Regions from separate parts of the Methylobacterium sp. CM6246 genome, predicted to be linked through region 2. Evidence: predicted binding sites of a transcription regulator. Region 2 holds the regulator's gene; the other holds the start of a gene.
The links. Region 2 encodes LexA, which represses DNA repair genes until DNA is damaged. Its sites were predicted from a motif close to TGTTCNNNNTGTGTTCNG; they were not measured.
Positions count from the first base shown of each region.

Region 1: recA (recombinase RecA) is a predicted target of LexA. The motif match lies at 5,421-5,438, and genes of this name have one in related genera.

Region 1 covers NZ_JBTXKY010000001.1:2,817,785-2,832,903, forward strand. The annotation lists gene fliE (flagellar hook-basal body complex protein FliE) at 1-195, shown strand, start outside; gene fliQ (flagellar biosynthesis protein FliQ) at 251-517, shown strand; gene fliR (flagellar biosynthetic protein FliR) at 569-1,330, shown strand; gene flhB (flagellar biosynthesis protein FlhB) at 1,363-2,430, shown strand; gene cckA (cell cycle histidine kinase CckA) at 2,629-5,334, shown strand; gene recA (recombinase RecA) at 5,530-6,591, shown strand; gene rpsQ (30S ribosomal protein S17) at 6,952-7,218, opposite strand; gene rpmC (50S ribosomal protein L29) at 7,239-7,454, opposite strand; gene rplP (50S ribosomal protein L16) at 7,467-7,880, opposite strand; gene rpsC (30S ribosomal protein S3) at 7,892-8,632, opposite strand; gene rplV (50S ribosomal protein L22) at 8,643-9,029, opposite strand; gene rpsS (30S ribosomal protein S19) at 9,031-9,309, opposite strand; gene rplB (50S ribosomal protein L2) at 9,315-10,151, opposite strand; gene ACYQPG_RS13900 (50S ribosomal protein L23) at 10,177-10,473, opposite strand; gene rplD (50S ribosomal protein L4) at 10,470-11,090, opposite strand; gene rplC (50S ribosomal protein L3) at 11,090-11,827, opposite strand; gene rpsJ (30S ribosomal protein S10) at 11,878-12,186, opposite strand; gene tuf (elongation factor Tu) at 12,266-13,456, opposite strand; gene fusA (elongation factor G) at 13,514-15,119, opposite strand, start outside.
Region 2 covers NZ_JBTXKY010000001.1:2,931,062-2,946,180, forward strand. The annotation lists gene ACYQPG_RS14425 (manganese catalase family protein) at 17-931, shown strand; gene ACYQPG_RS14430 (hypothetical protein) at 1,281-1,898, opposite strand; gene ACYQPG_RS14435 (hypothetical protein) at 2,174-2,317, shown strand; gene ACYQPG_RS14440 (gamma-glutamylcyclotransferase) at 2,321-3,016, opposite strand; gene ACYQPG_RS14445 (hypothetical protein) at 3,036-3,437, opposite strand; gene recO (DNA repair protein RecO) at 3,583-4,302, shown strand; gene parC (DNA topoisomerase IV subunit A) at 4,463-6,709, shown strand; gene ACYQPG_RS14460 (DNA-3-methyladenine glycosylase family protein) at 6,719-7,792, opposite strand; gene gltA (citrate synthase) at 7,687-8,976, opposite strand; gene gltX (glutamate--tRNA ligase) at 9,205-10,632, opposite strand; gene ACYQPG_RS14475 (ComEC/Rec2 family competence protein) at 10,803-13,076, shown strand; gene lexA (transcriptional repressor LexA) at 13,070-13,789, opposite strand; gene ACYQPG_RS14485 (biliverdin-producing heme oxygenase) at 14,110-14,709, shown strand; gene ACYQPG_RS14490 (hypothetical protein) at 14,960-15,119, shown strand, end outside.

The sequences.
Region 1 (15,119 bases), 110 kb from region 2:
GGCAGCGCCCTGGACAACGTCGGGGATGCCGGACGGCGGGCCGACGGCCAGGCGATCTCGGCGGCGTCCGGCAAGGCCAACGTCGTCGACGTGGTGACCGCGGTAGCCGAGAGCGAGACCGCCCTGCAGACCATGGTTGCGGTGCGCGACCGCATGATCTCCGCCTACGAAGAGATCATGCGGATGCAGATTTGAGCAGACCTCCCGGACCACCGGATTTCCGCTGCCTTCTTTTTGAGCACGACGCCCCATGACCGGCCTGGCCATCCTCGACGTCGCCCGCGACGGCATCTTCGTCTTCCTCAAGGTGGCCGGCCCCCTGATGCTGGTCGCGCTGGCGGTCGGGCTGATCGTCTCGCTGCTCCAGGCGCTGACGCAGGTCCAGGAGCAGACCCTGATCTACGTGCCCAAGATCGTCGCGGTGTTCGCCGCGCTCCTGCTGATGCTGCCGTTCATCGGCGACGCCATGGCGGGCTACATGATCCGCATCGCCGCCCGCATCGCGGCCGGCGGCTGATGGCGCCCTCCGGCGGGACAGGGGCGGCGCGCACGTGCCATAGGGGCGGCGATGAACCTGCTCCTGCCCGGCATCGCCTCGGCCTACCTGATCGCCTTCGCCCGGGTCGGCACGCTGATCATGCTGATGCCCGGGGTCGGCGAGCAGATGGTGTCGCCGCGGATCCGGCTGGCCTTCGCGCTGCTGACCACGCTGGTGCTGTTCCCGACCGTGCGCCCGCTGCTCGGCGGCACCGACGGGCTGGCGGGGCCCCGGCTGATCGGGCTCCTGTTCGCCGAGACGATCGTCGGCCTGGTCCTCGGCCTGTCGGTCCGGATGGTGCTGGCCGCGCTGCAGACCGCCGGGCTGATCATCTCGCAGCAGCTCGGCCTGGCCTACGCCATGACGGTGGACCCGAGCTACGGCGGCCAGCAGGCGGCGCTCGGCAACTTCCTGTCCCTGCTCGGCGTCACGCTGATCTTCGCCGCCGACCTGCACCACCTCGCCATCGAGGGCCTGGCGCAGAGCTACGTGGTGCTGCCTCCGGACGGGGTCCCGGCCTTCTCCGACGCGCTGATGCTGGCGGTGAAGGCGCTCACCCGGGGCTTCACCCTGGCGGTGCAGATCTCCGGGCCGTTCATCGCCTTCGGGCTGCTGTTCAACCTCGGGCTCGGGGTGCTGTCGCGGCTGATGCCGCAATTGCAGGTGTTCTTCCTGGCGGTCCCGGCCTCGGTGCTCGTCGGCATGCTGATCCTGATGGGCTCGCTCGGCGTCATGATGGGCGTCTTTCTGGACGATCTCGGCCGGTATCTCGGCGAATTCGTCGGGCGCTGAGCGTCCACGCGCACTGAGGTCGAGCAGGGACGATGGCCGAGGGCGCGGAGCAGGAAGACAAGACCGAGGAGCCGACCCAGCGGCGGCTCGATCAGGCGATCGAGCGCGGCGACGTCGCAACAAGCGCGGAAATCAACACCTTCGCGATCCTCGGCGCGTTCACGCTGGCCCTGGTGATCGCGGCCCCGACCATCGCCCAGAACCTGACCCAGGGCCTCAAGGCCTACCTCGCCAACGCCCACACCCTGCCGGACGACGCCACCGCCATGAAGCAGGCGGCGACCCGGGGCCTGTGGCTGTGGCTGGAGGCGGTGGCGGTGCCGGTCGGGATGGCGGCTGCGGCCGGCCTCGCCGCCGGCCTGCTGCAGCACCCGCTGGTCCTCACCGCCCAGACCCTGGCGCCGAAATTCGACCGGATCTCGCCGATGGCTGGGATCAAGCGGCTGATGGGGGTCGAGGCCCTGTTCCAGTTCGGCAAGGGCCTCGCCAAAATCGGCGCGGTCGGCATCGTCGGCGCAGTGCTGCTCTGGAACGACCGCGACCGGCTGGAGGTGTTCGCCCGGCTGGATCCGGCCGGCAGCCTGCCCGCGATCCTCTCCCTCAGCCTGCGGCTGCTCGCCGGCATGCTGTGCATGCACTTGGCGATCACGCTGGGCGACGCGCTCTACGCGCGCTTCCGCTGGCGCAAGCGCCACCGCATGTCGAAGGAGGAGATGAAGCAGGAGATGAAGGAGTCGGACGGCAACCCGGAGATCAAGGGCCGCATGAAGCAGATCCGCATGGCGCGGGCGCGGAAGCGGATGATGACGGCGGTGCCGACCGCCACCGTGGTGGTGACCAACCCGACCCACTACGCGGTGGCCCTGCGCTACGAGGCCGGCATGGCCGCCCCGATCTGTGTCGCCAAGGGCGTCGATGCCCTGGCCCTGCGCATCCGCACGGTGGCGGCGGAGCATGGCGTCGCGGTGATCGAGAACCCGCCGCTCGCCCGGGCGCTGCACGCCACGGTGGAGATCGACCGCGAGATCCCGGCCGAACACTACCGCGCGGTGGCGGAAGTCATCGGCTTCGTCCTGCGCCTGCGCCGGCGGGCGGCGTAGGAGCGATTGGCAGGATGTGGGCGTCGGCACGACGATCGCATCCCGTGGGCCCGAAAAGCCACGCTTCCTCCACCTTTTTTTGCAAGGCTGCAGCAAGGCTTGGCGCGACGCGAACGGCGCGACGCGGGTGATGCCGTACCGCCCGTGCCCTGCTATGGCCGGCGGGCCTAACCGGGTGATTGTTCTGGAATGATGCCGATGGCCGACGTCACTGGACCTCCGGCGCCCGCGACGGGCACGCAGATCGCGAACCCGCAGGGGACCGGCTCGATCGACCGCTCGGAGCAGCCGGGCCGGGTCGGGCTGCTGCTCGTGCTCGCCGGCCTGCTGGTCGGGGCCGCCATCGGCCTGTCCTTCGTGGCCAACGAGCAGGCGCAGTCGCTGATCGTCTGGCTGCTGGCCCTGCTGGCGATGGCCGGCGTGTTCTTCCTGTTCGCGCTGGCGATCGGGGCGCTTCAGCTCAGCGGTACCGCGACCCGGGACGACATCACCAAGGGCATCGTCGACGCCTCCCCGGACGGGGCGCTGGTGGTCGAGGATGGCGGCCGCCTGATCTACGCCAACGAGGCCTACCTGCGGGTCGCCGGCGGCGACGCGTTCTCGAACCTCGTGCCCGTGGAGCGCATCCTGGTCGGCTCGCCGGAGGTCTCCGAGGCGGTCTACCGCCTGTCGCAGGCTTCGCGGGACGGCCGGGCCCATACCGAGGAAATCCGGATGTCGCCGCCGCTCGGCCCCCAGGCGAACGAGCGCGGCTTCGGCTGGTACCGGGTGTCGGTGCGGCCCCTGGCGCGCCCGCGCCGGGCCGCCTCGCTCTGGACGGTGGCGGACATCACCGCCGAGCGCGAGCGCCAGGAGAACGTCTTCCAGGAGCTTCAGCACGCGATCGATTATCTCGACCACGCCCCGGCGGGATTCCTGTCGATCGATCCGGCCGGCGCGATCGTCTACATGAACGCGACGCTCGCAGCTTGGCTCGGCTACGACCTGGCGAGCGTCGGCCCGGGCGGCCCGCACCTCACCGAGATCGCCCCGGAGGCCGACGTGCTGGTGCGCACCGCCGGCCTGCCCGGGGAGGTCCGCACCGACCGGTTCGACCTCGACCTGCGCCGCCGCAACGGCCACACCCTGCCGGTGCGGCTGTACCACCGCGTCGCCTTCGGCAAGGATGGCAAGCCCGGCTCGTCGCGGACCTTCGTGATCAACCGCTCGGCCGGGGCCGAGACCGACGAGCCGCAGCGCGCCGCCGAAGTCCGGCTCGCCCGCTTCCTCAACAACTCCCCGATCGCCATCGCGACCCTGGACCGCTCCGGCCGGATCGCCCGGGCCAACACCTCGTTCACGCGTCTGTTCGGCACGGTGCCGCGCCAGGTCGACGAGGGCGGTCCGGAGGGGGAGGGCACCCAGGGCGCCGAGCCCAACGTGGCCGATTCGGTGGTCGACCGCGCCTCCCTGGAGGCCGGCCTCGCCCGGGCCGCCAGCGGCCTGTCCGACCCGGAGCCGATCGAGGTCCAGCTCAGCGGCCCGGGGGGCCGCTCGGCCCGGCTCTGGCTCAGCCCGGCCGACAGCAGTGACGCCACCCACAAGGCCGACGAGGCCGAGCGCGTGATCCTGTACGCCCTCGACACCACGGCGCAGCGGCAACTGGAGCAGCAGGTCGCCCAGGCTCAGAAGATGAACGCCGTAGGCCAGCTCGCCGGCGGCATCGCACACGACTTCAACAACGTCCTCCAGGCGATCATCGGCTACTCGGACCTGCTCCTGGCGAGCCACCGGCCGACCGACCCGGCCTTCCAGGACATCATGCAGATCAAGCAGAACGCCAACCGGGCGGCGGGCCTCGTCCGCCAGCTCCTGGCGTTCTCGCGCCGACAGACCCTGCGTCCGGAGGTGATGAATGTCGGGGAGGGGCTCTCGGAGCTGACCCTGCTGCTCAAGCGGCTGCTCGGCGAGCGCGTCGCCCTGGAGCTGAAGCACGGCCGCGACGTCTGGCCGGTGAAGGCCGACGTCAACCAGTTCGAGCAGGTGATCGTGAACCTGGCGGTCAACGCCCGCGACGCGATGCCGGACGGCGGCAAGCTGATGATCCGCACCGAAAACGTGACCGATCCGGGGCCGATTGCGGCCGTGGAGGGACGCGGCGGCGCACCCGCGGGCGACCACGTCCTGATCGAGGTGCGCGATACCGGCCAGGGCATTCCGGCCGAGCTGATGGAGAAGATCTTCGAGCCCTTCTTCACCACCAAGGAGATCGGCAAGGGCACCGGCCTCGGGCTCTCGACGGTGTTCGGCATCGTCAAGCAATCCGGCGGCACCATCGACGTGCAATCGACCATCGGAGAGGGGACCGCCTTCCGGATCTACCTGCCGCGGCACGTGCCCGTCGCGGAGCCCGAGGAGGCCGCCCCCGCGGTTCCGGCCCTGCCCCGGGCCGACATGCCGGTGACGGCCAAGCCGCTCGGCACCGTCGATCGCACCGGCACCCAGAAGGCACCGGAGAAGCCGGCCCCGCGCAAGCCCGCTGCCGACCATACCGGGCAGGGCACGATCCTGCTGGTCGAGGACGAGGATCCCGTCCGGGCGGTCAACAGCCGGGCGCTGTCGGCTCGGGGCTACACCGTCCTGGAGGCCGCCTCCGGCCTGGAGGCCCTGGCGATCGTGCGCGAGGGCAGCCAGCCCATCGACCTCGTCGTCTCGGACGTGGTGATGCCCGAGATGGACGGCCCGACCCTGCTGCGCGAGGTGCGCAAGAGCCAGCCGGACCTGAAGGTGATCTTCGTCTCGGGCTACGCCGAGGACGCGTTCCGCAAGAACCTGCCCGAGGGCGAAGCCTTCAACTTCCTGCCCAAGCCGTTCAGCCTCAAGCAGCTGGTCGAGACCGTGAAGAAGACCATGGCGGCCGACTGACGGCGCTCCGGCAAAAAGAGCCCGACCGAGAACCTGAGCGCCGCCCCATCCGGGCGGCGTTCCCATGTCCGGCGGCCTTGCAGAATGAGAACAAAAAGGGTACACAAACGCCGTGTTGACGCGCGTTGTGAATGGCGCGCAACCCCTTCATAAGGAGCCCGCCAGATGGCCCAGCCTGCATTGAAAGTGGTCGACATGCCCCCGGTGGACAAGGACAAGTCCAAGGCGATCGACGCCGCCCTGTCCCAGATCGAGCGTGCCTTCGGCAAGGGCTCGATCATGCGCCTCGGCAAGAACGACAAGGTGCAGGAGGTCGAGACCGTCTCAACCGGTTCGATCGGCCTGGACATCGCGCTCGGCGTCGGAGGCCTGCCCCGCGGCCGGGTCGTGGAGATCTACGGCCCCGAATCGTCCGGCAAGACGACGCTGGCCTTGCACACCATCGCCGAGGCCCAGAAGAAGGGCGGCGTCTGCGCCTTCGTGGACGCCGAGCATGCCCTCGACCCGATCTACGCCCGTAAGCTCGGCGTCAATCTCGACGACCTGCTGATCTCGCAGCCGGACACCGGGGAGCAGGCGCTCGAGATCACCGACACGTTGGTGCGCTCCGGCGCCATCGACGTGCTGGTGGTCGATTCGGTCGCCGCGCTGACCCCGCGGGCCGAGATCGAGGGCGAGATGGGCGAGAGCCAGCCCGGCCTCCAGGCCCGCCTGATGAGCCAGGCCCTGCGCAAGCTCACCGGTTCGATCTCGCGCTCGAACTGCATGGTGATCTTCATCAACCAGATCCGGATGAAGATCGGCGTGATGTACGGCAGCCCGGAGACCACCACGGGCGGCAACGCGCTGAAGTTCTACGCCTCGGTGCGCCTCGACATCCGCCGGATCTCGACCCTCAAGGACCGCGACGAGGCGATCGGCAACCAGGTTCGCGTCAAGGTCGTCAAGAACAAGGTCGCGCCGCCGTTCAAGCAGGTCGAGTTCGACATCATGTTCGGCGAGGGCGTGTCGAAGGTCGGCGAGCTGATCGACCTTGGCGTGAAGGCCGGCATCGTCGAGAAGTCCGGCGCCTGGTTCTCGTACAACAGCCAGCGCCTCGGCCAGGGCCGCGAGAACTCGAAGGGGTTCCTGCGCGACAACCCTGAGATCGCCGGCAAGATCGAAGCCTCGATCCGCCAGAATTCCGGCCTCGTCGCCGAGAAGATCCTGGAAAATGCCAAGCCGACCGAGGACGACCTCGACGAGGGCGAGGCCTGACGAACGGCAGACAAGCGGAATGCCAAAGGGCTGGAGCCCTTTGGCAGGGTTCAGCGGGGTTCGAGCCAGTCTCGCGAGCCTCGCAGGGCTCCGCCTTGCACCCGAGAAAGGTCGATGCCCCCCTAAAGCTTTGATCGTCCCGGGCCTGGATCGACCGTTCTCGCCCGATCCAGACCACGCCCCAGAAACGACAACGCCCGGCGCGAATCCGGCCCTATGAGGGTCGAGCTTCGTCCGGGCGTTTGTCGTACTGAACGCCGGGTAGGGAAGAAAGCACCGCATCCGGTGCAACGTCCCGACCGCCCAACTTCCCGCTACGTCGAGGCGGACGCGGAAACCCGCAGCCGCCGCTTCCCTTGATCAGGCCGCTTCGCCGGCCTCGGCGACCGCGGAGGCCTGGTCCTCGACCAGCTTCCAGGTCTTGGTCTTCGAGAAGGGGCGGCACTCCTCGATGAACACCGTCTGCCCAACCTTGGCGACATTCGCCTCGTCGTGGGCATGGTAGTTCTTCGAGCGGCGCACGGTCTTCTTCATCACCGGGTGAGTGAAGCGACGCTCCACCTTCACCACGATGGTCTTTTCGCCCTTGTCGCTGACGACGGTGCCCTGCAGGACGCGCTTCGGCATGGTGTTCTCCTAAGCCCCTGTCAGCTCTTGGACGCCTGCAGCGTCTTCGAACGCTGCAGGGTGCGGACGCGGGCGATGTCGCGGCGGACCTCACGGACGCGGGCGACGTTCTCGAGCTGGCCGGTAGCCCCCTGGAAGCGCAGGTTGAACTGCTCCTTCTTGAGGTTCAGCAACTCGTCGTTCAGCTGATCCGGCGACAACGCCTTCAGATCAGACACTCTCTGGGTCGACTTCACGATATCCTCCGTTCAGTCGGCGATGCGTTGGACGACCCGCGTACGGATCGGGAGCTTGGCGGCACCGAGGCGCAGGGCCTCCTTGGCAATGTCCTCGGCGACACCGTCGACCTCGAACATGATCCGGCCCGGATGGACACGGGCGGCCCAGTAATCCGGAGCGCCCTTGCCCGATCCCATGCGGACTTCGGTCGGCTTCGAGGAGACCGGGACGTCCGGGAACACCCGGATCCAGACGCGGCCCTGGCGCTTCATCTCACGGGTGATCGCGCGGCGGGCCGCCTCGATCTGCCGTGCGGTAACACGCTCGGGCTCGACAGCCTTCAGGCCGAACTGACCGAAGTTCAGCTCGAAGCCGCCCTTGGCCGCACCGTGGATGCGGCCCTTGAACTGCTTACGGAAGCGAGTCTTTTTGGGTTGCAGCATGGCTTCCTACCTTACGCGTGCTCGCGGCGTCCGCGCTCGCGGCCGCCCTCGCCATCGCGCTCACGGCGTCCGCCGGAGCGGCCACCCTCTTCCTGGGCCTTCTTGTCCTGGGCCATCGGGTCGTGCTCAAGGATCTCGCCCTTGAACACCCAGACCTTGATGCCGCAAGTGCCGTAGGTCGTGAACGCCGTAGCGGTGCCGTAATCCACGTCCGCGCGCAGCGTGTGCAGCGGGACCCGGCCCTCGCGGTACCATTCCTGGCGAGCGATCTCGGCGCCGCCGAGACGGCCCGAGCAGTTGATCCGGATGCCCTCCGCACCGAGACGCATCGCCGACTGCACGGCGCGCTTCATGGCGCGACGGAAGGCAACGCGGCGCTCGAGCTGCTGAGCAATCGAGTCGGCCACCAGGGTAGCGTCGATCTCGGGCTTGCGCACCTCGACGATGTTGATCGTCACGTCAGCCTTGGTCATCGTGCCGACCAGCTTGCGCAGCTTCTCGATATCCGCGCCCTTCTTGCCGATCACCACGCCCGGACGACCCGAGTGGATGGTGACGCGGCACTTCCGGTGCGGACGCTCGATTACAATCTTCGAGACGGCGGCCTGCTTCAGCTGCTTCATCAGGGCGGCGCGAATGGCGACGTCCTCGTGCATCAGCTTGGCGTACTCGCCCTTGCCGGCGAACCAGCGGGAGTCCCAGGTCCGGTTGATACCGAGACGGAGACCGATCGGATTGACTTTCTGGCCCATGAGATCCTCCTTAAGCCGCTTCGGCCTGGCGGACTTCGCGAACCACGATGGTGAGGTTCGAGAAGGGCTTCAGGATACGCGCACCGCGGCCGCGGGCACGAGCGTGGAAGCGCTTGAGCACGAGGGCCTTGCCCACGAAGGCCTGGGTGACGACGAGATCGTCGACATCCAGATCGTGGTTGTTCTCGGCATTCGCGATCGCGCTCTCGAGGCACTTCTTGACCTCGGTCGAGATGCGCTTGCGCGAGAACTGCAGCTCGGCCAACGCAGTGTCGACCTTCTTGCCGCGGATCATCTGCGCCACGAGGTTCAGCTTCTGCGGGCTGACACGCAGCATGCGCGCAACCGCCTTCGCCTCGTTCTCGGGGAGCGCGCGGGGGGTGGCTTGCTTGCCCATCTCAGCGCCTCTTCGCCTTCTTGTCGGCCGCGTGCCCGTGGAAGGTGCGGGTCGGCGAGAACTCGCCGAACTTATGCCCCACCATCTCCTCGGAGACGTAGACCGGGATATGCTTCTGCCCGTTGTGCACACCGAAGGTGAGCCCGACGAACTGCGGGAGAATCGTGGAGCGGCGGCTCCAGATCTTGATGACCTCTGAGCGCGAGGAGCCCCGCGCCGCTTCGGCCTTCTTGAAGAGGTAGCCGTCGACGAACGGCCCCTTCCAGAGAGAGCGTGCCATAGCGATTACTTCTTGCGGTTGTGGCGGCTGGACAGGATGAACACGTCGGTCCGCTTGTTGGACCGGGTCTTCTTCCCCTTGGTCGGCACGCCCCACGGCGTGACCGGGTTGCGGCCGCCCGAGGTACGGCCCTCGCCGCCGCCGTGCGGGTGATCCACCGGGTTCATGGAGACGCCGCGGTTATGCGGGCGCTTGCCGAGCCACCGGTTGCGCCCGGCCTTGCCGAGCGAGATGTTCATGTGGTCCGGGTTCGAGACCGCACCGACGGTCGCGAAGCACTGGCCATGGACGAGGCGCTGCTCGCCCGAGTTCAGCCGCAGCGTCACGTAGCCCTGGTCGCGTCCAACGATCTGGGCGTAGTTCCCGGCCGAGCGGGCGATCGCGCCACCCTTGCCGATCTTCAGCTCGACGTTGTGGATGATCGTACCCACCGGCATCGAGCCGACCGGACCGGCATTGCCCGGCTTGATGTCGACGTTCTCGCCCGTCACCACCTTGTCGCCCGGCTGAAGGCGCTGCGGAGCCAGGATGTAGCTCTGCTTCCCGTCGGGGAAGTTGATCAGGGCGATGAACGCGGTGCGGTTCGGATCGTACTCGATCCGCTCGACCGTCGCCGTCACGCCGAGCTGCTCGCGACGCTTAAAATCGACGTTGCGCAGCACACGCTTGTGGCCACCGCCGCGGAAGCGGACGGTGATGCGACCGAGGTTGTTACGGCCGCCGGAGGAGCTCTTGCCCTCCGTCAGCGCCTTCACCGGCTTGCCCTTGTAGAGCTCACGGCGGTCGACGAGCACGAGCTGGCGCAGGCTCGGCGTGACCGGTTTGAATGTCTTCAAGGCCATCGGCTTGGATCCCTAAAACCCGTCCTCAGAGCCCGGTCGTGACGTCGATCGTGTGGCCCTCGGCCAGGGTGACGATCGCCTTTTTCACGTCGGAGCGCTGCCCGCGGAGACCGCGGAAAATCTTCTTCTTGCCCTTGGTCACGAGGGTGTTCACCGCCGTGACCTTGACGTCGAACAGCTTCTCGACCGCCTCCTTGATCTGAGGCTTGGTCGCCTTCGGGCCGACCCGGAAGACGACCTTGTTCTGTTCGGTCAGGTTCGTCGCCTTCTCGGTGATGACCGGGGAGACGATGATATCGTAGTGGCGCGGATCGGCACTCATTTGAAACGCTCCTCCAGCGCGTCGACAGCGGCCTTCGTCAGGACGAGCGTGTTGCGGCGCAGGATGTCGTAGACGTTGATCCCCTGCACGGGAAGGACGTCGATCTGCGGGATGGCACGCGCGGCGCGGCCGAAATTCACGTCGACCTCGGCACCGCCGATGATCAGCGCGTTCGAAAGGCCCATCTTGCCGAAACGCTCGATGAGACCCTTGGTCTTGTGATCCTCGATCTTGATGTCGTCGACGACGATCAGGGTCGAGGACTTGGCCTTGGCCGACAGTGCGTGGCGCAGCGCCAGGGCACGGACCTTCTTGGGAAGATCGTGGCTGTGGTCGCGAACGACCGGCCCGAAGGCGCGTCCGCCACCGCGGAACTGCGGCGCCGAGGCAGCGCCGTGACGGGCGTTGCCGGTGCCCTTCTGCTTGTACAGCTTCTTGCGGGTGCGGTTCACGTCCGAACGGTTCTTCACCGCGTGGGTTCCAGCGCGCCGCTTGGCGAGCTGCCAGCGAACCATGCGCTGGAGGAGGTCGGCCCGCGGCTCAAGGCCGAAGATTTCCTCGTTCAGATCGACCGAGCCGGCGCCAGCGCCGTCGAGAGTGGTGATATCGAGCTTCATCAGGCGGTCTCCTCAGCCGCAGGGGCCTCGGGGGCGGTCTGGGCGGACTCGGTAGACGCGCCGTTCTCACGGAACTTGCCCGGCAGCGGAACGTCGGCGGGGAGCTTGCGCTTCACCGCGTCGCGGATCTGGATCCAGCCACCGGCGACACCGGGGACCGCGCCCTCGACCAGGATCAGGCCGCGCTCGGGATCGGTGCGCACGACGCGCAGGTTCTGGGTGGTGACCCGCTCGACACCGAGGTGACCCGGCATCTTCTTGTTCTTGAAGGTCTTGCCCGGGTCCTGACGGCCGCCGGTCGAACCGATCGAACGGTGCGAGATGGACACGCCGTGGGTGGCGCGCAGGCCGCCGAAGTTCCAGCGCTTGATACCGCCGGCGAAGCCCTTACCCGTGGTCGTGCCCGTCACGTCGACGAACTGACCCGGAATGAAATGGTCCGCGGTGATCTCGGCGCCGACCGGGATCAGCGCATCCTCGGACACGCGGAACTCGGCGAGCTTCTTCTTCGGCTCGACCTTGGCGACCGCGAAGCGACCGCGCTCGGCCGCCGACACGTTCTTAACCTTGGCCTTGCCCACGCCGACCTGGAGGGCGACGTAGCCGTTCTTTTCGACGGTGCGGTGGGCCACCACCTGGCACTGATCGATCTTAAGCACTGTGACGGGGACATGCTCCCCCGCGTCCGTAAAGACGCGGGTCATGCCGACCTTCTGTGCGATGACGCCTGAGCGCATAGGTCTCTCCCTCGCGCGATGAAACGGTAAGCTCTAAATCCCGGCGGGACTTAGAGCTTGATCTCCACGTCCACGCCGGCGGCGAGGTCGAGCTTCATCAGCGCGTCCACGGTCTGCGGCGTCGGATCGACGATATCGAGCACTCGCTTATGCGTGCGCATCTCGAACTGCTCGCGCGACTTCTTGTCGATGTGCGGCGAGCGGTTCACGGTGAACTTCGCGATATGCGTCGGAAGCGGGATCGGACCCCGGATGGTCGCGCCGGTGCGCTTGGCCGTGGAGACAATCTCCTTGGTCGACGCATCGAGGATGCGGTGATCGAACGCCTTGAGGCGGATGCGGATGTTCTGACCGTTCATAATCCTGAAACCTTGAGAGGGACGGCGGGGGGTGCGAGGACGTGTCCCCGCCGCGCCCTGCTAAGGATGCTATCCTGGCTTAGTCGTTGATGGCGGCGACGACGCCGGCACCGACGGTGCGGCCGCCCTCGCGGATGGCGAAGCGCAGCTTCTCCTCCATGGCCACCGGCACGATCAGCGTGACGTCCATGGTCACGTTGTCGCCCGGCATCACCATCTCGGTGCCCTCCGGCAGCTCGCACACCCCGGTCACGTCCGTGGTCCGGAAGTAGAATTGCGGCCGGTAGTTGGTGAAGAACGGCGTGTGGCGGCCGCCCTCCTCCTTGGTCAGGATGTACGCCTCGGCCTTGAACTTGGTGTGCGGCTTCACCGAACCCGGCTTGCACACGACCTGGCCGCGCTCCACGTCCTCGCGCTTGGTGCCGCGCAGCAGCACGCCGACGTTGTCGCCCGCCTGGCCCTGGTCGAGCAGCTTGCGGAACATCTCCACGCCGGTCACCGTCGTGGTCGTGGTCGCCCGGATGCCGACGATCTCCACCGTCTCGCCGACCTTGACGATCCCGCGCTCGACGCGACCCGTCACCACTGTGCCGCGGCCCGAGATCGAGAACACGTCCTCGATCGGCATCAGGAACGGCAGGTCGATCGGACGCTCCGGCTGCGGGATGTAGGCATCCACCGTCGCCATCAGCGCCAGCACCGCCTCCTTGCCGATCTTGGGCTCCTTGTCCTCCAGCGCCATCAGCGCCGAGCCCTTGGTGATCGGGATGTCGTCGCCCGGGAAGTCGTACTTCGACAGAAGCTCGCGCACCTCCAGCTCGACCAGCTCCAGGAGTTCCTCGTCGTCGACCATGTCGACCTTGTTCAGGAACACCACCAGCGCCGGCACGCCGACCTGGCGGGCGAGCAGGATGTGCTCGCGGGTCTGCGGCATCGGGCCGTCGGCCGCCGACACCACCAGGATCGCGCCGTCCATCTGGGCTGCACCCGTGATCATGTTCTTCACGTAGTCGGCGTGGCCGGGGCAGTCGACGTGCGCGTAGTGACGGTTGGCCGTCTCGTACTCCACGTGCGCGGTCGAGATCGTGATCCCGCGCGCCTTCTCCTCCGGCGCTTTGTCGATCTGGTCGTAGGCCGTGAACGTCGCACCGCCCGTCTCAGCCAGGACCTTCGTGATCGCCGCCGTCAGCGACGTCTTGCCGTGATCGACGTGACCGATCGTGCCGATGTTGCAGTGCGGCTTGGTGCGAGCGAACTTTTCCTTGCCCATCAGAGCCTCCTAGATTCGAAATCGTGTTGCGGATGAAGAGGTGGTACCGGCGTAGCCTCAGGCGTACTTGGCGATGACCTTGTCGGCCTCGCCGCGCGGCACCTCTTCGTAGTGGTCGAACTGCATGGTGAAGTTCGCCCGGCCCTGCGACATGGAGCGCAGGTTGTTCACGTAACCGAACATGTTGGCCAGCGGCACCATCGCGTTGATGACGTTGGCGTTGCCGCGCATGTCCTGGCCCTGGATCTGGCCGCGGCGGGAGTTCAGGTCGCCGATGACCGAGCCGGTATACTCTTCCGGCGAGACGACCTCGACCTTCATCACCGGCTCGAGCAGGACCGAGCCGCCCTTCTGAAGCGCCTCGCGCAGTGCGGCCCGGGACGCGATCTCGAAGGCCAACGCCGATGAATCGACGTCGTGGTAGGCACCGTCGATCAGCTCGACCTTGACGTCGACCACCGGGAAGCCCGCCAGCACGCCGGCGCCCAGGACCGAGTTGAGTCCCTTCTCGACGCCCGGGATGTACTCCTTGGGCACCGCGCCGCCGACGATCTTCGACTCGAACTGGAAGCCAGCACCCGGCTCGTTCGGCTCCACGACGAACTTGACGCGGGCGAACTGGCCCGTACCGCCGGTCTGCTTCTTGTGGGTGTAGTCGATCTCCTGACGTCGGGTCAGCTTCTCGCGGTAGGCCACCTGCGGCTGGCCGATATTCGCGTCGACCTTGTAGGTCCGGCGCAGGATATCGACCTTGATGTCCAGGTGAAGCTCGCCCATCCCCTTGAGGATGGTCTGGCCGGATTCCTGGTCCGTCGAGACCCGGAAGGACGGATCCTCGGCGGCGAGCTTGGCGAGCGCGATGCCGAGCTTCTCTTGATCGGCCTTCGACTTGGGCTCGACGGCGATCTCGATCACCGGCTCCGGGAACTCCATGCGCTCCAGGATTACGGCCTTCTGCGGATCGCACAGGGTGTCACCGGTGCGGGTGTCCTTGAGACCGGCGAGGGCGACGATATCGCCCGCGAAGGCTTCCTTGACGTCCTCACGGTTGTTGGCGTGCATCAGGAGCATGCGGCCGACGCGCTCCTTCTTGTCGCGCGTCGAGTTGATGACGTTGGCGCCCGACTCGATCTTGCCCGAGTACACGCGGCAGAACGTGATCGTGCCGACGTGGGGATCGTCCATGATCTTGAAGGCGAGCATGGAGAAGGGATCTGCATCCGTCGGGTGACGGACGACCGGCTCCTCGGTCTTGAAGTCTAGGCCGTCGACGTCGCCACGATCGGCCGGGGAGGGGAGGTAATCCACCACGGCGTCGAGCAGGGGCTGCACGCCCTTGTTCTTGAAGGCCGAGCCGCACAGCACCGGATGGAAGGCGCGCAGCTGCACGGCGCGACGCACGAGCTTGTGCATCGTCGCGGCATCCGGCTCGGTACCGTCGAGATAGGCCACCATGGCTTCGTCATCGAGCTCGACGCAGGCTTCGACCAGCTTGCTGCGGTACTCGACGGCCTGGTCCTTGAGCTCCTCGGGGATCTCGACCTCGGAGAAGTCGGCGCCCAGGGTCTCACCGGACCAGACGATCGCCTTCATCTTGATCAGGTCGATGACGCCCTTGAAGCTGGACTCGGCGCCGATCGGCAGCTGCAGGCAGACCGGCTTG
Region 2 (15,119 bases):
AAACGGAGCTGCCCGCATGTTCATGAAGATCGACCGTCTGCTGACGGAGCTACCGGAGCCGAAGAAGCCCGAGCCCAACGCAGCCGCCGCCCTGCAGGAACTGCTCGGTGGCAAGTACGGCGAGATGTCGACCCTCGGGAACTACATGTTCCAGAGCTTCAATTTCCGCAACAAGACCAAACTTCGGCCTTTCTATAGCCTCGTGTCGAGCATCTTCGCTGAAGAGATCGGACACGTCGAACTCGTCTCGACCGGCATCGCCATGCTGAACAATGGTCCAGGCAACCCGAAGAAGGACGTCGACATCTCCAAGGCACCGTTTGCCGAGATGCAGGATGTCCGCCTCGCCGGCAGCTTCCTGGCGAATGGCGGCGGCGCGATGCCGATGAATTCCAACGCCGCGTCCTGGAACATGGACATGGTCACGACGACCGGTAACCTGATCATCGACCTGCTGCACAACTTCCACTTGGAATGCGGTGCCCGCATCCACAAGCTGCGGGTCTACGAGACCATGTCCGAGCCGACCGGCCGGGAAGTCTGTGCCTACCTTCTGGTCCGCGGCTCGCTGCACGCCCATGCCTACGCACTGGCCCTGAAGAAGCTCACCGGCGTCGAGATCGAGAAGATGCTGCCGACCCCGAACATCGATCTGTCGCGGGTCCCTGAGTGTCAGAAGTACCTCGACGAGGGCAAGCACCGGCGCCTCTACACGTTCAGCGAGGCGGATTATCAGGAAGCTGCCGGCGTCTGGTCGAACGACGAGGTGGCGCTGCCGGGCGACCCGCCGGGCAACCTCGAAGTGGTTGATGGCTATCCCGAGGGCGGCAAGATTCCGGAACTCGATGGCAACTACGGGGCCTTCGCGCCGGATTACGCACCGGAAGAAATCTTCGAGATCGCCAGCAAACTCTACAAGAAGGGGCGCTGAGTCCGCTCCGCTTGGGGCCCTTTGCCGGCGCCAAGCCATCAAGGAGGCCACCCCGGACAGGGTGAAGCGTCTTCGTCTCCTCGGAGCAGGATGTCGAGCCGTCCTGCCTCCCCCTGCCGGACAGGGCGTTCGGCATCGTGGTCTGGGATTGATCGTTCGATCCCAGACCACCCACGTGTGTCTTGCCGCCGGAGCGCCCGACGGGCAGTGCGGGTTCGACGGCAGAGTACACCATCGACGCACGAGACGACGTGCAGCGAGCCACTGCAGCTTGACTCCAGATCCAAGCGCCTGGTGCCTTTGAAGGCCCGACGCTTAATTCAGATGTCGCAGTCGGTGCCAAGCGCCGTTACGGCACCGCGAGGCAGCTGTTCAGCGCGGCCTTCAACGCTGCCGCATCACCTTCCGCCACCGAGAAGCTCCCCACCAGGGATTGGTCACCGGCGCGTGGGCTCGTCTGCGTCCAGGTGATTCGGGTCCCGGGCTGGGCAAGCGCCAGGGCGACGCCGCGCAATGGGTCCTCGCCCCGGTGGCCGCCGGTCACCGTCAGGGTGATCTGTTTGTTGGGATCGGTCGAGACAGCCCCCTGCGCTGCCATCCGCACGGAGCGGACGCTCCCCGCGCTCGACACCAGGATGCTGGTGAGCGGTGGTCCTCCTCCGTCGAGGCGGGCCACATCGAACCCATCCGCTAAATCCGTGAAGCGCTGGACCGTCAGGACCGCCGACAGGCCGGCCCCCGCGGGGTCGCAGGCGAGCCGCAGGGTCGCGGGACGCTGACCGGCGCCCAGAGTGGCGTTGCCGGCGAGTTCCACGGCGCCGGCCATCGGCCGCGACCCGTCCGGCAGGAGAGGCGTCCCCCCGGTCAAGACGTCGGACAGCCGGAAGCCGTGGGGCCAGGGGCCCGCGGCCAGCACTGCGACCGCAACCACCAGAATCGCCAGAGCCACACCGATCCTCAGCCGCATCCTGTCCTCGCCCATGGGGATCCTGGGCCGGCGGCATAAAGCATGAGGCGTGAAAGTCGAATCCAGCCTTTTGGAATCGCCATGCGATTTCAAGGAACTAAGGCGTCCTGCCAGGGTCGCGCGGGAACGGGCTACCCGAGACGATCGCGGCCGGCCCGCAACGATTCGTTCACCACGATCCATGGAAATGCCCACAACCACAGCCTGTGAGCCTGTCGGCAACTTCGTAAAAACCGATCGATCCTATGCACCCTCGCTCAACCCTGAGCGTTGCGATGCGCACCAAGATCCTCCTCGCCCTCACCCTCGTCGTCTATCTCACCACCGGGCGGGCGCCGGGTATCCGCGAGCCGCGCAACCCGGATACCGAGCATGCGGGCGGCCGTGTGGTGATCGCGATGAAGCGCGCCTGGTCTTGAGGCTCACTGCCGCGCCGCACGGGCCTTGAGCCGCGCAGCCACGAGGGCCTGAAGGCTCCAGAGGTGGCGGTCGCGGATACCGAGCCGTTCGCAAGCCTCGACGGTCCGGAACAGGTACTCGGCGCTCGGCCCGGCATGCCCGCGGGCGGCCGCGATCTTGTCAGCGATGTCCGGGTCCGAGAGACGGCCCGCGTAGCGCTCGTTGGCTCGGTTGGCCAGGAAGGTCAGCGCCGAGACGGTCCCGGCCTCGGTCGCCACCGGCAGCCAACGGGCGACATAGCCGCGGCCGCGCATCTCCCGCCGCCAGACCGGCATCAGCGCCTCGCGGATCTCCGTCCCCGGCAGACGGAACACGACGCCCTTGCACAGGCCGCCGCGATCCAGCGCCAGGACGAAACCCGGCCGCTCCGGGGTGCCACGGAACCGCCGTTGGAGCAGACAGAAGCGGCGGTGGAAGCCCCGCACGGTCCCGATCCGGCTCTCGGCCACCGGAAATTCCGGCCGCCACATCAGGGACCCGTAGGCGAACACCCAGAGGTCATGCCCCTCCCGCCCGGCCGTGATCGCTTCGAGGCCGGGACGCAGCTCCGCATCGCTGAGCAGCTCGAGTGCGCTCGGATCGTCCGGGACCGGGGTGGCGTGGGCGCGCACGATCAGATCGAGGCTGAGGTCCAGGGTGCGCGCGTGTATCGAGGGCATGGCCATCAACGCGGCCGGCTCACCGCGCGTTGCCGAGGGCGTCCAGTTCCGGGAACGGCTGGCTGCGATGGCCGGTGCAGACCTCGTCGTCGTCGATCACGTCCAGCCGGTCGGCGGCGTAGCGCATCACCGCCTTGGGCCGCTCGGGCTTGCCGAAGGTCCGGCCGCTCATCCGGCTCGACACGCAGTAGATCGTCCGCCCGCCATCCTCGATCGGCCCGGCGAGCCGGCTGCCCGCGAAGCGAACCGGCAGCAGCGAGACCGAACCGAAATCGACCTGTTTCAGGGCGAGCGCGGCAAGCCGCTGCTTCAAGGCCGGGGAGGGCGCTTCCGCGGCAACGGGCTTCGCCGCCTTGGGCGCAGCCCGCGCGCCGGTGAGCGTCAGGGCCAGGACAAGAACCGGAACTGCGGCGCGGCGCATGGGCGTGATTCCTTTACGGCCACGCTAAAGCTGCGCCGCCGGCGCGCAAAGGCGGCGTGGCGGCCGAGGAGCGCTTATATGGAGATCTCTTGCGGATCACCGGCGTTCGCCGACCCGCACCACGCCCACCGGTCACGGGAACTCGATGCAGTGGACCGACGACGCCCTCGTGCTCGGCTTGCGCCGGCACGGAGAGACCGGCGTCATTCTGGAAGCGATGACCGAATACCACGGGCGCCATCTCGGCCTCGTGCATGGCGGACGTTCGCGCCGCATGCAGCCAGTGCTTCAGCCCGGCAACCGGGTCCGGCTGAGCTGGCGGGCGCGGCTAGACGAGGGGCTCGGCGCCTACACTGTGGAGCCGCTGGAATCCCAGGTCTCGCGGATGATCGGGTCGGGCATCGCGCTCTACGGGCTCGGCCACATGGCGGCGCTGCTGCGGCTCCTGCCGGAGCGGGATCCGCATCCGGCTCTCTACGAGGCGGCCGGCGTGCTGGTCGAGCACCTCGACGACCCGGCCGTCGCGCCGCCCCTGATGGTGCGGTTCGAGCTGGAGATCCTGTCTGAGCTCGGATTCGGCCTCGACCTGACTGCCTGCGCGGCGACCGGCGGCAACGACGCGTTGGCCTACGTCTCGCCGAAGAGCGGCCGGGCGGTCAGCGCCTCGGCTGGGGAGCCGTTTCGCGATCGCCTACTGGCGCTGCCGGCCTTCCTGCACGCGGGCGGATCCCCGGGGCCGGACGGTGTTGCCCAAGGGTTTACCTTGACGGGATACTTCCTCGACCGGCACGTCTGGGGTCCGCGCGGCCTCGCCGCGCCGGAAGAGCGCGCACGATTTGTTGCGCTCGGTCGCGAGGCCGAGTAATGTTCGCGTTATGTTCTAGAGACGGCCGAGCCGGGGGCGACTGAGCCCCGGTTGAAACCAACCCCGTCATTCCGGGCTCGCCGACGGCGCCACGGAATGACGAATCGCGCGTTGAGGCGGTGCTGCCGGTCGGCGGCCCTGCCCTGAGACAGGAGCCGTCATGGGCCAGCCCTTCGAGCCGCCGTCCGGCGACGGGATCGAGAGCGTCGAGCTGAAATCCGCGCTGGAAGAGCGCTACCTCGCCTATGCGCTCTCCACGATCATGCACCGGGCGCTGCCGGATGCCCGCGACGGGCTGAAGCCCGTGCACCGGCGCATCCTGTACGGCATGCGGCTGCTTCGCCTCGACCCGAACACCGCGCACAAGAAATGCGCCAAGATCGTCGGCGACGTGATGGGTGACTTCCACCCACACGGCGACCAGGCGATCTACGACGCGCTGGTGCGGCTCTCTCAGGACTTCGCGCAGCGCTATCCGCTGGTCGACGGGCAGGGCAATTTCGGCAATATCGACGGCGACGGCCCGGCCGCCTACCGCTACACGGAGGCCCGGCTCACCGAGGTCGCGCGGCTGCTGCTCGACGGGATCGACGAGGACACGGTCGATTTCCGCCCGTCCTACAACGGCGAGAAAGACGAGCCGGTGGTGCTGCCGGCGGCCTTCCCGAACCTGCTGGCCAACGGCAGCCAGGGCATCGCGGTCGGCATGGCGACCTCGATCCCGCCCCACAACGCCGCCGAGCTGTGCGACGCGGCGCTCTACCTGATCAGCCATCCTGGGGCGACGTCAGCGCAGCTCAACAGCTTCGTCCAGGGGCCGGACTTCCCGACCGGCGGCATCCTGGTCGATTCGGCGGAGTCGATCACCGAGGCCTACCGGACCGGCCGCGGCGCCTTCCGGGTCCGGGCCCGCTGGCACAAGGAGGATCTCGGCCGCGGCACCTGGAACATCATCGTCACCGAGATCCCGTACGGCATCCCGAAGGGCCGGCTGATCGAGAAGATGGCAGAGCTTCTCCAGGAGAAGAAGCTGCCGCTGCTGGCCGACGTACGCGACGAATCGGCCGAGGACGTCCGCGTTGTGCTGGAGCCGCGCTCGCGCACGGTCGATCCCGTGATCCTGATGGAATCGCTGTTCCGGCTGACCGAGCTGGAAGCCCGCATCCCGCTCAACCTCAACGTCCTGGTCGGCGGCCTCGTGCCGAAGGTGATCGGGCTCACCGAATGCCTGCGGGAATGGGTCGACCATCGCCGCGTGGTGCTCCAGCGCCGCTCGCGCCATCGCCTCGGGCAGATCGACAGGCGCCTGGAGATCCTCGGCGGACTGCTGATCGTCTATCTCGACCTCGACGAGGTGATCCGCATCATCCGCGAGGAGGACGAGCCGAAGCCGGCCCTGATGGCCCGGTTCGAGCTGACCGAGATCCAGGCCAACGCGATCCTCGACACGCGCCTCCGGTCCTTGCGAAAGCTCGAAGAGATGGAGCTGAAGCGCGAACTGGACGCACTCACCGCCGAGAAGGCGGAGATCGATGCGCTGCTCGCCTCCGAGCCAGCGCAATGGAAGGCGATCCAAGCCCAGATCCGCGCCGTGAAAAAAACCTTCGGGCCGGAGACCAAGCTGGGCAAGCGCCGCACCACGCTCGCGAGCCCGCCGGATGTCGGCGGCATCGATTTCACGGCAGCCTTGGTCGAGCGCGAGCCGATCACCGTGATCGTCTCGAACAAGGGCTGGATCCGGGCGCTCAAGGGGCACGTCGCCGACCTGTCAGGGGTGGCGTTCAAGGGTGACGACGGCCTGAAGATCGCCTTCCCGAGCGAGACCACTCAAAAGATCCTGCTGCTCGCCTCGAACGGTAAAGTGTTCACCATCGAGGCGTCGAAGCTGCCGGGCGGGCGCGGCTTCGGCGATCCGGTGCGGCTGATGGTCGATCTCGACGACGGCACCGAGGTGGTGGCCGCGCTGCCCTACAAGCCGGAGACCAAGCTGCTGATCGTGGGCTCGGATGGGCGCGGCTTCGTGGCGCCGTCGGACGCGCTGGTGGCCAACACCCGCAAGGGCAAGGGCGTGCTCGGCCTCGACGGCGACGCGGCGGCCGTGGTGCTCGTCCCCGCCGACGGCGATCACGTCGCGGTGGTCAACACCGAGAAGCTGCTGCTGATCTTCCCGATCTCGGAGGTGGCCGAACTCTCCCGGGGCAAGGGCGTCCGGCTCCAGCGCTGCCGCAGCGGCGGCCTCACCGACGCGCACGCCTTCCGGCTGGCCGACGGTCTGCCCTGGCAGGACGGCTCACCCGAGGGGCGGCTCGCCAACGCGTCGGTTCTCGAGAAATGGCTGGGTCACCGCGGCGAGGTCGGCCTGATGATGGCGCGCAGCTTCCCGAAATTCGAGCGGTTCGGGCGGTGAGGGGCAGCATTATCGCTCGCGCACAAAAACCTCGTCGGCGGCCCAGAGATGCTGGGCCGCGTAGGCTCTGAACGGGCGCCATGCCTCGGCCCGGGCGAGGAGTGCGGCCGGGCTGGGACGGCCGGTGGCGGTCTCGAGGGCGCGGAGAAGGCCGATGTCGCCCACCGGCAGGGCGTCCGGCAGCTTGAGCGCCCGCATGGCGATGTACTGCGCGGTCCAGGGGCCGATCCCGCGGATCGCCGTGAAGCGCAGCACCGCATCCTCCAGGGTCCCGGCCGGGGCGAACAGGTCCGGGTTCGCGAGCGCGGCGGCCGCCAGCGCCCGGATCGCTGCGCCGCGGGCGCGGGGCATGTTCAGCGCGAGCGCCACGTCGGCCTCGACCAGTTGAAGCGGCGTCGGGAAGACATGGGTCAGGCTGCCCGCCGGCTCTGCCAGCGGCGTCCCGAATGCGGCGACCAGCTTTCCGGCGAGCCGGATCGCGGCCTGAACCGAGACCTGCTGGCCGAGGATCGCCCGGCATCCGGTCTCGAACGGGTCCCACGCGCCGGGCAGCCGCAATCCTGGCCGGGCCGCCACGAGTCCGGCCAGGGTAGGGTCTCGGGACAGGCAGGCCGCGATCGCGGCCGGATCGGCGTCGCAATCGAACAGGCGGCGCAGGCGCTCGGCGACCTCGATCCCGGACGTGACGTCGAGGCCCTGGAGCGTCGCGTCCAGGCCGGCATCGCCGAACGCGACCGCGACGATGCCGAGCCGTCCGCCGATGCAGACCGTGCGTGCGTAGCATTGCGCGCCGGGCTCGGCCGCTTCGACCCCAAGGATGGCTCGCTTCGCCAGGAAGGCGCGGATCGACGGCCAATCATAGGGTTGCCGACAAGGGATGCGGAGCGTGACGACCGCCCCGCTGGCCAGGACCGGCCAAAGCGAGAGGGGCGGCCCTTCGGCCGCCCCCGGTGTCGCTTCGGGTTCGATGGCTCGGCTCAGCCGCGCTCGTCGACCGGCACGTAGTCGCGCTGCGCCGGGCCGACATAGAGCTGGCGCGGACGGCCGATCTTCTGCATCGGGTCCTCGATCATCTCGGCCCATTGCGCGATCCAGCCGACGGTGCGCGCCACCGCGAACAGCACAGTGAACATGTCGGTCGGGAAACCCATCGCCTTGAGCGTGATGCCCGAATAGAAATCGATGTTCGGGTAGAGCTTCTTCTCGATGAAGTACTCGTCCTTGAGGGCGATCTGCTCCAGTTCCATGGCGACGTGGAGCAGCGGATCCTCCGTCTTGCCGAGTTCCTTGAGGACCTGGTGCGTGGTGCTCTGCATGATCCGGGCGCGCGGATCGTAGTTCTTATAGACCCGGTGGCCGAAGCCCATGAGGCGGAACGGGTCGTTCTTGTCCTTGGCCTTCGCGACGTACTTGCCGACGTTCTCGGGCGTGCCAATCTCCATCAGCATCTTCAGCGCCGCCTCGTTGGCGCCGCCATGGGCCGGCCCCCATAGGCACGCGATGCCGGCCGCGATGCAGGCGAACGGGTTCGCGCCGGACGAACCGGCGAGCCGCACGGTCGAGGTCGAGGCGTTCTGCTCGTGATCGGCGTGCAGGATGAAGATCTTGTCGAGGGCTTTCGCGAAGACCGGATTGACTTCGTAATCCTCGCACGGAACCGCGTAACACATCCGCAGGAAGTTCGAGGTATAGTCCAGATCGTTCTTCGGATACACGAAGGGCTGGCCGATAGAGTACTTGTAGGCCATCGCGGCCAGCGTCGGCATCTTGGCGATCATGCGGATCGACGCGATCAGCCGCTGGCTCTCGTCGGTGATGTCGGTCGAGTCGTGGTAGAAGGCCGAGAGCGCGCCGACGGAGGCGACCATCACGGCCATGGGGTGGGCGTCACGCCGGAAGCCGGTGAAGAACCGGTTCATCTGGTCGTGCACCATGGTGTGGCGCGTGACCCGATAGTCGAAATCGGCCTTCTGGGCGGCGGTCGGCAGCGTACCGAACAGCATCAGGTAGCAGGTCTCGAGGAAGTCGCCCTTCTCGGCGAGTTGCTCGATCGGGTAGCCGCGATAGAGCAGCACGCCCTCATCGCCGTCGATGTAGGTGATCTTCGATTCGCACGAGGCCGTCGAGGTGAAGCCCGGATCGAAGGTGAAGGCGCCGGTCTTGGCGTAGAGCTTGCCGATGTCGATGACGTCCGGGCCGATCGTGCCGGACTTGACCGGCAGTTCGATCTCCTTGCCGTCCACGGTGATGGTGCTGGATGCGCTCATGGAACGTGGACCCTTCTCTGGCGACGTGGCGGATGCCGGCCTCGGGCTGCCCGAGTCGACCCCGGGGCCGGAGCACGCCGCGCGTCATGTTGCGGGTGCTCACAGGCCATGGGTTACCCAAACGGCAGTGCAGCAGCAACGGGGTCGGTGACAACCGACCGCCATCGCCAAGCAAAATCCGGTACCAAGCGAAATCCGGGCCGAGGCGCGCAGTTCCTTCCCGCCCGCTCAGCCCTGCGGCACCTGATCGGCGAGGCGCGCCAGGGTCTCGGATCGTCCGAGCACCGCCATCACGTCGAACAGGGGCGGGGAGGTGGTGCGGCCGGTGAGTGCGGCCCGCAGGGGCTGGGCCACCTGCCCAAGCTTGCACCCGGCTGTCTCCGCATACTGACGCACCGCACCCTCGGTCGCCGCCGCGCTCCACTCGGGCAGCGACTGGAGATCCGGCAGCACCCCAGCCAGACGCGCCCGGCCCTCGTCGGACAGGAGCGTCCGGGCCTTGTCGTCGAGCACCAGGGGACGCTGGGCGGTGAGGTAATAGGCGCTGTCGAGCAGTTCGATCAGTGTCTTGGCCCGCTCTTTCAGGCCCGGCATGGCCTGGATCAGCTGGTCCTTGAGGGCTGGCTGGAGCGTCGCCGGGAGGCCGCGCTCCGGGCCGACGTTCGGCAGGATCGTCTCGAGCGCGCCGACCAGATCCGCATCGGCGCTGCCTCGGATGTAGAGTCCGTTGAGGTTGGCGAGCTTGGCGAAGTCGAACCGCGCCGCCGAGCGCCCCACTGCGCGGAGATCGAAGGCCGTGATCATCTCGTCGGTGGAGAACACCTCCTGGTCGCCGTGGCTCCAGCCCAGGCGCACGAGGTAGTTGCGCAGCGCCTCCGGCAGGTAGCCGAGGTCGCGGTAGGCCTCGACCCCGAGCGCCCCGTGGCGCTTCGACAGCTTCGCCCCGTCGGCGCCGTGGATCAGCGGGATATGGGCCATCCTGGGGATGTCCCAGCCGAGCGCAGAGAAGATCTGGCTCTGCCGGGCCGCGTTGGTGAGGTGGTCGTCGCCGCGGATGACCTGGGTGACGCCCATGTCGTGGTCGTCGACCACGACGGCGAGCATGTAGGTCGGCGTCCCGTCCGAGCGCAGCAGGACGAGGTCGTCGAGATCGCGGTTGGCCCAGGTCACCCGCCCCTGCACGGCATCCTCGACCACCGTCTCGCCCTCGATGGGCGCTCGCAGCCGGATCACCGGCCTGACCCCGGCAGGAGCCTCGGACGGGTCGCGATCGCGCCACCGCCCGTCGTAGCGCGGGGCCCGGCCCTCGGCTCGGGCGGTCTCCCGCATCTGCGTCAGTTCCTCCGCGGAGGCGTAGCAATGGTAGGCGCGGCCGGCGGCCAGGAGCTCCTCGGCGACCGCGCGATGGCGCTCGGCGCGGGCGAACTGGAAGACCACGTCCCCGTCCCAATCGAGGCCGAGCCAGGACAGGCCGTCGAGGATCGCGTCGATCGCGCCCTTGGTCGAGCGTTCCCGGTCGGTATCCTCGATGCGCAGCAGCATCTTGCCGCCGGTGTGGCGGGCGTACAGCCAATTGAACAGCGCCGTGCGGGCACCGCCGATATGGAGGTATCCGGTGGGCGAGGGGGCGAAGCGCGTGACGACGGCTGAGGACATCGGGCCGATATGTTCGGGGGCGAAGGGCGACGGGGCGGTGCAGGGCGTCAGGGCGGCGCCCGTCGCACGGCGTGGCGCCCGTAGCACGAAGCGTCCGCTGTAGCACGGGCCGATGGGTGCGTTAAGAATCCCCGGCCGGGACTTGAGTCGTCCGGCACGGGGCGGGGCGGATGCGGCGGATCGGCGCGAGGCTGGCGGGCGGCGCGGTGGCGCTGGCCGGCACGCGCCCGGTGTCGATGCCGGCGCTCCGCGGCTGGCTCGCCGATGGGCTCACCCGGGAGGTCGAGCAGCGCCGCCTGTTCCCGTGGCTGGCGGTGGCGTTCGGCGCCGGGATCCTGGTCTTCTTCGGGTGTGCCGACGGGACGCCGTTCCTCGCCGCCCCCTTGGCCGGAGCGGCGCTCGCCCTCGCGCCGGCGCCGTTCCTGGGTGCGCGGCCGGGGGCACTCGCCCTTTGCCTGGCGCTGACAGCCGGCTTCCTGGGCTTCGCGGCGGCGACCTGGCGGGTCTCGCAGGTGGCGGCGCCGATCCTCACCCGCACTACAATCGGGCCGCTGACCGGGATGATCGAGGGGCTGGACGAGCGCGAGGTCGGCGCCCGGCTGGTGATCAGGGTCGAGAGCTTCGCCGGGCTCGAACCCGCTTTGAGGCCGCTTCGGGTGCGGGTCTCGTTCCGGAAGGCGCCATCCCTGCGGCCCGGGGACTTCATCGCCGCGACGGCAAGGTTGCTGCCGCCGCCCGAGGCGGCACGACCGGGCGGCTACGATTTCGCCCGGGATGCCTACTTTCAGGGACTCGGCGCGGTAGGCTCGCTGATCGGGGCGATCACGGTTCGAGAGCCGCCCACCCCGCCGCCTCTGCGCCTGCGACTGGCAGCCTTGCTGGACGAGGCCCGCAACGCGCTGACACGCCGGATCGCGCAGGCCGAGGGCGGGCAAGCGGGGGCCGTGGCGGCGGCCCTGGTCACGGGCAAGCGCGGCCTGATCGGACCGGCCGCCAACGATGCGCTCCGGGCGGCGGGCATCTATCACGTCGTTTCCATCTCGGGCCTCCACATGGTGCTGGCCGCCGGCGTGGTGTTCTGGCTGGTGCGGGCCGTCTTGGCGCTGGTGCCGTATTGCGCGCTGGTCTGGCCGATCAAGAAGATCGCCGCCGGGTTCGCGATGCTGGGCGTCACCGCCTATTGCGCGTTCTCGGGCTGGGACATCGCCGCCGAGCGCTCGCTGATCATGACGCTGATCATGCTCGGCGCGATCCTGGTCGACCGGCCGGCGCTGTCCATGCGCAACCTCGCGCTGGCCGCCCTGATAGCATTGGCGCGGGAACCTGAGGGCCTGCTCGGACCGAGCTTCCAGATGTCGTTCGGGGCGGTGGCCGGGCTGATCGCCTGCGCGCGGCTCATCGACGGACGCCTGTTCCAGCGTCCCGGGGCGGGGCGGATCGAACGGTTCGTCGGCACCGGCCTCTCGGCCGTGACAGGCACCCTCGCGACGACCCTGGTGGCACAGGTCGCGACGGCGCCGTTCGTGACCTACCATTTCCAGACGGTCCAGCCGTTCGGGCTGATCGGCAACGCCCTGACCCTGCCGCTGGTCTCCCTGGTCGTGATGCCGGCGGCGGTGATCGGGATCCTGGCCTATCCCTTCGCCCTGGACCGGCCGATCTGGTGGCTGATGGGACAGGCGGTGGGCGGCATGCTGGCGATCTCCGAATGGATCGCCGGCTTCAATCGGGCCGTCCTGGTGCTGCCGGCCTTCGGCACCGGCGCGCTGATGCTGCTGGCGGCAGGGCTGCTGCTGGCGACGCTGCCGGTATCGCGGCTGCGCTGGCTGGCCCTGCCGCCCGCACTGCTCGGGCTCGGCCTCGCCGTCGTTCCGGAGCGATTCGACCTGTACGTCGACCGGCAGGGCGGTGGTGCGGCCGTGCGTGGACCGGACGGAGTCCTGTGGGCCCTCGGCAATCCTTCGGCCTTCGTGATGGAGCAGTGGCTGAAAGCGGATGGCGACGGGCGATCGGCGAAGGCGGTGATCCAGGCTTCGTCGGCTGTCGGACGGTGCGACCGGCTCGGCTGCACCGCAAGCCTGCCGGACGGCCGCGCCGTCGCCCTGGTCCGCGACCGGCGCGCCTTCACGGAGGACTGCGCCCGGGCGGCCCTGCTGATCTCGCGGCTCGCGGCGCCGCCCACCTGCACGGGGCCGCTGGTGATCGACCGCCGGGTGCTCGCCGAACGAGGCGCCGTCGCGCTCCGGGCCGACCGGAATGGCTTCACGGCACGCTATACCCGCGACACGGGCCGTACCGTGCCTTGGCGGGCATCACCGGCTTCGCGGCCGTCGCCTGTCCCACAACCGAAAGTGGTAACGCCCTCCGAGCCGATCCCGGCCGAGGCCGACGTCGCCGGTTCCGAGGCCGCGCCCGGCGACGCGCCGGCCGAACCCCTTCAGTAGCGGCGGACGAGGCTGACGAGCCGGCCCTGGATCTGGACCCGGTCGGGCCCGAGCACGCGGGTCTCGTAGGCCGGGTTGGCGGCCTCCAGGGCGATCGAGGAGCCCCGGCGGCGGAGCCGCTTGAGCGTCGCCTCCTCGTCGTCGATCAGCGCCACGATGATGTCGCCGGTATTGGCCGTATCCTGCTTGCGGATCACCACGAGGTCACCGTCCAGGATGCCGGCATCGACCATCGAGTCGCCGCGGACCTCGAGGGCGTAATGCTCGCCGCCGGCCAGGAAGTCCGGCGACATGGTGATGGCGTGGCTCTGGTTCTGGATCGCCGAGACCGGCGTACCGGCCGCGATCCGGCCCATCACGGGGATCGAGATGGCGCGGCCGCCGTCGTCGATCATCCGGGCGGTCGCCGGCTGCGCCGGCAGCTTGGACTTCCCGCCCTCGACCACGCTCGGGGTGAAGCGGCGGGGCTCCGCGGGTGGAGCAGCCGCCTGGGACAGGCTCTCGGGGATGCGGATCACCTCGATGGCGCGCGCCCGGTTCGGCAAGCGGCGCAGGAAGCCGCGCTCCTCGAGGGCCGTGATCAGCCGGTGGATGCCCGATTTGGACTTCAGATCGAGGGCGTCCTTCATCTCGTCGAACGAGGGCGGGACGCCACATTCCTGCATGCGGCTCTGGATGAAACGCAGGAGGTCCAGCTGCTTGCGCGTGAGCATCGACGGGGGACTCGCGGCTTGGAGGACCGCTTCGATGCGGTCGCGGAAACAAATCACGAACACGTTAAACGTTCCGCAAGTGTTCCGCAAGCGTGATCGGCCGAGCTTGATCGATCGGCGATGTGCGGATGCGGCCGTTGTGTGCCGTGACGCGGTCGCTCCGCCATGGCAGAACCGGTCTGGCCGGATCGGCACGAACCCGGGCCAGCCTCGGTGACCCGAATCGCCGCAATGGTCCATAGGCTGGGACGGTCAGAGTGGCGCGGCGGGCCGCTCACGTCTGCCCACGGCACCTTGCCCGGACGACAGACATAGATCGCATGGACGCCGCATCATCCGACATCGCCGAGACCTGCAGCCGCGTGAAGCGCCTGAGAGTGGCGACCGCGGCCGCCCATGATCAGCTTGATCGGCGCATCATGGCGGCAAAGCCGTTCGCGAGCCTGGAGCGCTACGCGCTGTTCCTCCAGATCCAGTACAGGTTCCATGCGGTCGTCGATCGAGTCTATCGCGATGGCGCGTTCGCCCATGTCCTGCCCGATCTCGACGGCAGGCGCCGACTGCCCTTGATCCAGCAGGATCTGCGCGATGTCGGAGCGCCCGTCCCTGACGGCGCGTCCGAGGAACATCCCGGGACGATCGAACCGGCGCAGGGATTGGGCTGGCTCTACGTCGCCGAGGGCTCGAATCTCGGGGCGGCCATCCTGCTCAAGGAGGCCCGGGCGCTCGGCCTGTCGGAAACCCACGGTGCGCGCCATCTTGCCGGACATCCCGAAGGACGCGGGTTGCATTGGCGGCTTTTCACGGCCGCCCTCGACCGGGTCGAACTCCGGGAGGCCGGGGAGCAACGCGTCGCCGCGGGGGCGACGGAGGCGTTCCAGTTCGTGCGTCGGCTGGTCGGGGACGTCTTCGAGGACTGACGGCGCCGCCACCCGGTCGGATCGTTCCGCCGTCCTGGCGCAGCAACAAAGCCTGTCACGCGCGCCGTCCACCGCCGAGTCGAGCGATGACCGGTCGCGGACGCCTGGAACGGCATCTCGGGCGACAAACGAATTGACTGGGCAAGCGGCGCCGTTTCAATGCGCCGAGGTGCTTGCCCCGGTCGGCGGGGCAGGCGGATCGTCCCGGCGGCTTCGAGACTGGGCTGGAATTGGGCTTGGGATGACGAGGATGCGACGCGCGGCTCTTCTGCCCATCGGTGCCGGGGCCGTCGGCTTGGCGCTGGCCGGCTGCACCACCGGGTTCTCGTATATCTCGCGCAACTACGTGGCGCTCACCCCGCAGGTGGTCACCATCGGCTGCAAGGAGCCCTACGAGGTCTACGACAACC